One region of the Paenibacillus sp. FSL P2-0322 genome, then DNA from elsewhere that is predicted to be linked to it. Evidence: predicted binding sites of a transcription regulator. Region 1 holds the regulator's gene; the other holds the start of a gene.
The links. The regulator LexA, encoded in region 1, represses DNA repair genes until DNA is damaged. The targets are predictions, from matches to a motif close to CGAACATATGTTCG.
Positions count from the first base shown of each region.

Region 1 (3,655 bases):
TGATTATTTAGAGAAGGATTTTTAGCGCTTATCCAGAATGAATTGTCGAGGTGACCAACATGAATCATACATATGAAGAGTTGATCGAATATCGAATTGTTTTCAGCTGCATTAAGTCAGATAAGAGCATCTGTAGTCCATCCGTTGAGTAGGATATGATGGAGCTTGTGGAATACGGTGGTGGGCAAGTGGGGCCTTATAAAATTTAAAAATAAAAAATTGAGCAAACAATGCAGCAGCGTACAAACCCTGGACGGATTTACAGCCAGAATACTTAAGTGAAAAAAGCTGAAACAAGTTTGAGGGCTATAGGTGTGGTCAGTTGTACACAAAGTATTTGAGTCAAGAATGCTGCTGCTTTGACTGGGTACTATTTCGCTTCTGTTTTAACCAGTGGAAGCATAGTTGAATATGTCGATGGTATTTAAAAGGAAGGCAACTGAATTTAGCAGTTCTATGGAATTTAGGAGTTGGTGTATCGTTTAACACAAAAAAAGCAGGAAGAATTCTTCCCGCTTTTGCTTGAAAACGATTATTAGCGTCTGCGTTGTCTATCATTTACGCTAAACAGATTAACAGCCAGTGCGTTACCTCTTGCACGCGCAATGGCTCTTTGAGTGGAACGGATGTTTGATCTTCTTCTTCTCAAATCACGTCTGCAATGTCTTCTGCTCATATTATCACCTCCCTTCAAAGAAATGAAGGTACGGTTAAATCTTAGTGGCGTTTATGCTTACGCTTGGCAATTTTGATATTCAAGGCATTGGTTGCTAGTGCATTTCCGCTTCCTGTTTTAGCAGCTGCGGCTTGAAAGACTTTAACGACCAGATATCTGTTTTTCCCGATGCGATGCTTATACGTTTTAACTCTATTTCTGATCATCTGCATATCTCCTTTGCTTAGTTCTGCTATATACATATGTCAATTGTGATAGTAATGTATCAGCATAAATCTATTAAAAGCAAAAAGAAGCTAGTACCTATATTCCTAATGGTTAATAAAAAAACTCATGCGAACCTGTCTTCGCCTTTTCAACTTTACGTTGCAGGAGAATGTTATAGGCAGGTCGGCATGAGTCTAATAGTGTAGATAAAGATAATAGGCAGTTAGTATGAAAATTATTTACTATTAAGAGTGTTAAGTTTTTTCTCGTAGTACGCCTCTTGAGCAAGAATATGATTCAGTTGTTCAGAGAGCTGTTTATATTCTTGGCTGTCTTCTGGATAATTATTTCTTTCGAAAATTACAGCTTCGAGTTGCTTTTCTAAATACCTGAAATGGATAAGTATTTGTATATACTTAATACGGTCGTAGGTTGTTATGTGGGAGTTCTCTTTTGCATACAAATGATCCATTGTTGGAACTACACAGCTTATGGCGATAAATATCACAACAAACGCTGAAATTATAATTTTTTTCATTTAATTCCTCCTACAGAGCTATAAGTAATTAATATACCATATTTATCTAAAATAAAGAAAGATCTATTAGTTTTGCCCATGACAGTATAGCTGCTCAAGGTCAGTGGGGAATTATTTGAGATGAGGAGGCTGATTTTTAGTAGAAAAAATAGGGATAGGTTGCTGAAATGAAAAAAAAGTTGTGAGATACATAATAAACATAATAGCAATATAAAACCGGCTTGCCCTAGGCAGCCGGTTTTATATTAGTGGATAGAATAACGGGGCAGAAAGAACGAGAAATCAGTGGAAGTCCCGGAAGAGTCCTACAACCTTGCCCAAAATGCTGACGTGTGTCAGGCGAAGCGGTTCAAAGGCTGGATTTTCAGGTTGAAGCCGGATATGATCCTTTTCTTTGTAGAAGGTTTTAACTGTAGCTTCGTCTTCATCTGTCATAGCTACAACAATATCACCATTATCAGCGGTCTGCTGCTGACGTACGATTACATAGTCTCCGTTAGCAATACCAGCTTCAATCATGCTTTCGCCTACAACAGATAACATGAATATTTTATCCTCACCAACAAAGTGTTGGGGAAGAGGAAAGTAATCTTCAATATTTTCTGTCGCCGTAATAGGAAGGCCAGCAGTTACTTTGCCGACGACGGGGACACGACTAATGGAGTAATTAATCAAGTTGCTGTTATCCGATTCGTCTTGACCGAGTAACTCAATAGCCCGTGGTTTTGTAGGATCGCGGCGAATGAGTCCTTTTTTCTCTAAACGATCCAAATGACCATGAACCGTAGAACTGGAGGCTAATCCGACAGCCTCGCCTATTTCGCGTACAGAAGGGGGGTATCCCTTTAGACGCACTTCATTGCGGATAAATTCAAGAATGGCCTGCTGGCGGCTCGAAATCTTAGACATACCGTATCAACCCCATTTAGTAACGTTTGGGAAAATTATAGCATAGAACCTCCGTTCGTACAAACATAAGTTCTAAATAATCCCTAAAAATAATTACGAACTTTTGTTCTCTTTTCTATTGAACAAAACAAATGTTCGTGTTATATTGTGAAAACATAAGAACAAACGTTTGGAGGACACAGCCAATGATGAAATATAGCACTTATCAAAGTATTTTTCCGATGAATTTAGAAAATTTACAGGAGACTCGAAAAGAGGGTAGGGCACGTTTTATGCAGATTATTACCAATACTCTTTTACTTAAGCTTCTTATTATAGTGATTGTTGCTTGGATTGCAGGGGCAGGTGTACTTACAGTTTTCGCGGCACCTTCAGCTTCCAAGGAAGAAGTGACTAAACTGACCGTACAACCTGGGGATACGTTGTGGGAGATTGCCGCAAATCATAAACCGGAACGAATGGATACACGGGTATATATAGAAGGAATTGTGCGGATTAACGGTTTGGAGGATCGGGGAGTGCAAGTAGGTCAGGTACTCAAGCTTCCTAACTTCTGATCTTTAGACTATTAGAGCTTGTCAGGGAGCGTAATACGGGAGCCTTGACAAGCTCTTTTCTACATGTCAAAGTGTATTATATCTTTGCTTTTATGGAGGGGACACAATTTGGATATAGACAGCTTGGTACAGCGCATTAATGAATTAGCGCGCAAAGCAAAATCCGAGGGTTTGACGGAAGAGGAAGCCACAGAGCGCGCCAATCTACGGGAAATTTATTTAGGTAACATTCGCCGTAATTTTCGGCAGCAGCTTGAGACGATTGAATTTGTGGACGATGATACATCGAAAGGAAATGACGGGCTGAAGCATTAATGTTGTTAAAGTGCCCAAGCCTGCAATTTGCCTTTTGTTTTAGGTACCTTTTATGGTATCTATATAGATCAGCTTTGAGGCAATTGTTTTAATGTAATATATCTGGGAAGGAATTGAGAGATGGCCCGATCATTTGAAAGAAAAGTACGCAAAAACACAGCGCATTTAAATAAATCGCGCAAAAAGCAAGGCATTCAAACCATTAGCGGCGCAGGTTCTACAATGGATATTTTCCGTGGCCGTAACATTACTGTGCCAATTATGCTGGCTGGTCTTTCTGTATTGTACATGCTTATGAGTTACTTTTTGACTAAGACCGGTATGCGAGGGATGGATTGGCTTGTATTCGGCCTGTACTTGATGCTGGCTGTTATCTTTTTCATCCGTCGTCCTTATTTGAAAGTGGGAAAGGATACTCTCTATATGCTGAAAGGTGGTAGAAAACGTCCAATG
Region 1 covers NZ_CP150243.1:3,336,135-3,339,789, reverse strand. Annotated here, with positions in the region: gene MKY24_RS14485 (hypothetical protein) at 536-676, opposite strand; gene MKY24_RS14480 (hypothetical protein) at 718-882, opposite strand; gene MKY24_RS14475 (hypothetical protein) at 1,119-1,421, opposite strand; gene lexA (transcriptional repressor LexA) at 1,704-2,330, opposite strand; gene MKY24_RS14465 (LysM peptidoglycan-binding domain-containing protein) at 2,519-2,887, shown strand; gene MKY24_RS14460 (DUF896 domain-containing protein) at 2,996-3,202, shown strand; gene MKY24_RS14455 (hypothetical protein) at 3,323-3,655, shown strand, end outside.

Region 2 (3,655 bases), 1.0 Mb from region 1:
CTGCAAGTAATTGGGGCAAATTGAAGACGATCATCCAGATCGTTGCTATTGTAGCGTTGCTCATTAATAATTTCCCGTTTGTTTTTCTTGGTATCCCGTTTGATTTAATAGCGATATGGGCAGCGGTGTTGATCACCATTTATTCGGGTATTGATTATTTTGTGAAAAATATCCACTTGCTGAGCTCCTCCAAAGTTTAACAGGATAAATTTTATGGAAACAGCAATAGGGACTAAACTTATTGCTGTTTCTTTACATAATTCCCATAATATTCGCAGTACAGGAGGAAGAATTGATGAAAGCTGAAATAATTGCAGTAGGTACAGAGTTATTGCTCGGACAAATAGTGAATACAAATGCTCAATATTTGTCACAAGAGTTGGCTACAATCGGAATCGATGTATATTTTCAGACTGTAGTTGGCGATAACATAGATCGGCTTCAGGAAGCGATAAGAATTGCTCAGAAGCGTGCGGATTTTATTTTGTTTTCCGGTGGTCTGGGACCGACTCAGGATGATTTGACGAAAGATGCGATAGCGTCTGTATTGGGGCGAAAATTGCACATAGATCGTCTTGCAATGGACAAGCTAGATCAGTTTTTCCGTAACCGTGGGGTAGAAATGACCGAGAATAACCGCCGGCAGGCGCTTTCTATTGAAGGCGCTACTCCGCTTGAAAATGAGACAGGGCTAGCTGTGGGCGACGCAATTGCACAGGACGGTAAATTTTATGTAGTTTTGCCTGGACCGCCTAAGGAACTCAAACCCATGTTTGCAAACCAAGCGAAACCTTGGTTGCTTCAGCAGGCATTGAGCGGTGAGGAAATGCCAATTTATTCAAAAATGCTAAAATTTGCAGGGATCGGTGAGTCAGCTCTTGAAACCCATTTGTTAGATCTGATCCAATCCCAGACAGACCCCACGATTGCTCCTTATGCCAAGGAAGGGGAAGTCACGATCCGTATATCCACCAAGGCGGCCAGCGAAAGTGAAGCACTAATTAAGCTGACGGCTACGGAAGTAGAAATTCAGCAGCGTCTTTCGGAATATATGTATGCAAGTGAAGATGTTACGCTGGAGAAGGTTATCGTAGATCTAATGGCCAAACGCGGGCTCACTGTGAGTGCGGCAGAAAGCTGTACAGGTGGAATGCTGATGGAACACATCACTTCTATACCTGGCAGTGCTGTTATGTTTCAAGGTGGCATCGTGTGCTATTCCAATGAAATGAAGATGAAATTACTCAACGTGCCTTATGATTATTTGGAAGGGGATCAAGCGCCAGGTGCAGTGAGTAAGGAAGTAGCCCTTGTGCTTGCAGAGCAGGCGAGAATGATCATGGACAGCGATTTTGGACTTTCAGTTACTGGTGTTGCCGGGCCTGGGTATTCCGAACGGAAGCCAGTCGGTTTGGTGTATATTGGCATTGCTGAACGCGACAAGGAAACGGAAGTACATGAACTGAGACTGAGTGGTAACCGTGAAACAATCCGACTGCGATCAGTCAAAGCAATCCTGTACAGATTGTGGCGCAGGCTGGTAGAGAACGAGAAACTCTCTTAAACATCTATGTACAGTGTGGGTCGTAGAGTTGTTTTAGATAGATATTCATGATATAATCATCTTATCGGAAGAACCGTTGCAAAGCCTTTTGCCAGCGGTTCTTTTTTTGTTTTAAGAGACAGGTGTAATTGTAGAAGAGAGCTGTGTGAACAAAAAAAACGAATGTATGTTCGAAAAAATGCTTGGCAAGCGTGTCAAAACAAGGTATTATTAAAGTACAAACAATGAAGGATGTGAGTTTATTGTCAGATCGTCGTGCTGCGCTGGATATGGCGCTCCGTCAAATAGAAAAGCAATTTGGTAAAGGTTCCATTATGAAGTTGGGTGAGTCTACCCACATGCAAGTGGAAACGATCCCCAGTGGTTCGATTGCTTTGGATATTGCGTTAGGAACGGGCGGCTTTCCAAGAGGCCGGGTTATTGAAATATACGGACCGGAATCATCCGGTAAAACGACAGTAGCTCTTCACGCTATCGCAGAGGTGCAAAAAACAGGCGGACAAGCCGCCTTTATCGACGCCGAGCATGCGCTTGATCCGTCGTATGCAAGCAAGCTGGGTGTCAATATTGATGAGTTGTTACTATCGCAACCAGATACAGGAGAGCAGGCGCTTGAGATTGCCGAAGCTCTTGTACGTAGTGGAGCAGTAGACATTGTAGTTGTTGACTCCGTAGCGGCACTTGTGCCCAAGGCAGAGATTGAAGGCGAAATGGGAGATTCCCACGTTGGTCTTCAAGCACGTTTGATGTCTCAGGCATTGCGTAAGCTTTCTGGAGCCATTAATAAGTCGAAAACCATTGCTATTTTTATTAACCAGCTACGTGAAAAAGTAGGTGTTATGTTCGGTAACCCTGAAACAACACCAGGTGGACGTGCCTTGAAGTTTTACTCTACGGTACGTTTAGATGTTCGTCGTATTGAAAGTTTGAAAATGGGTAACGACATTGTGGGTAACCGCACACGTATTAAAGTCGTGAAGAACAAAGTTGCCCCTCCTTTCCGTCAGGCTGAGGTAGATATTATGTACGGTGAGGGCATTTCCAAAGAAGGTAGCCTGATCGATATCGGTACGGAGCATGACATTGTCGACAAGAGCGGAGCCTGGTATTCCTACGAAGGTGAGCGCCTTGGTCAGGGACGTGAGAATGCTAAGCAATTTTTGAAGGAAAATCCGAATATTGCTAGTACGATCGAACAAAAAATTCGGGTGGCCAGCAATCTGATTACGACGGTTGTTCCGCCTACAGAAGAAGAGTTGGCACAGCAAGCGAAGGAAGAACAGGAATTGTTGGAGCTTGAATAAAGCTCGGTGAATCCTGGTTTGTGAACTGGGGCCAGGGTTATGGCACCGTCCGTTTGAATAGCATGATTCTGATGCCCTGCACAGTTGTGCAGGGCATTTTTGCATCAACTAGAGTCTGCTTTGTCAGTGGAATCTAACTTTTGCGTAGCAGGTGTTCAAAGGCTGCTTTCGTGAATTTCAAAGTGAGGGAAATATATTGCAGTTGGACGATGAAGATGAATACACTTCGGAAGCAAATAAGCAACAAGGGATTTCTCTTTTTCCGGATCATGAGGAATTGATGATTACTAGGGTAGAGCAGGGACAGGGACGCAAACGTGGAAGGTATATCATACATTTTGGTCCTTATTCACTGTCTGTATTAGAAGATGTAATGATCAAGTACAATATGTTCAAAGGAACGTCATTTGATAAAAAAGAACTGGAAGATATCGTTCTGGCAGATGAAAAGCAACAGGCTTATGTACTTGCGCTTCGCTATTTGGGGCGAAAGCCTCGCACACGTCAGGAAATTGCCCAGCGTTTAGCGCAAAAGGAACTGGATCAGTCTGTTATTGACGAAGTAATGGTCCGACTCCATAGGGAACAACTCGTAGATGATGATTTATACGCCCGTCAATGGGCAAGGCAGCGCATAACAAGCCAACGTAAGGGGAAGATGTGGGTTAGGCAAGAACTTCGTCAGAAGGGCATCTCTAAAGCCTCTATTGGCGAAGCGTTAGGTGAGATCACCGATAATGAGGAGTGGGAGAGCGCTTTGACGGTCGGACGTAAGAAATGGAATCAG
Region 2 covers NZ_CP150243.1:2,307,235-2,310,889, forward strand. Annotated here, with positions in the region: gene pgsA (CDP-diacylglycerol--glycerol-3-phosphate 3-phosphatidyltransferase) at 1-200, shown strand, start outside; gene MKY24_RS10355 (competence/damage-inducible protein A) at 296-1,564, shown strand; gene recA (recombinase RecA) at 1,807-2,868, shown strand; gene MKY24_RS10365 (RecX family transcriptional regulator) at 3,065-3,655, shown strand, end outside.
Region 2: a site for LexA is predicted at 1,724-1,737, ahead of recA (recombinase RecA). Genes of this name have one in related genera too.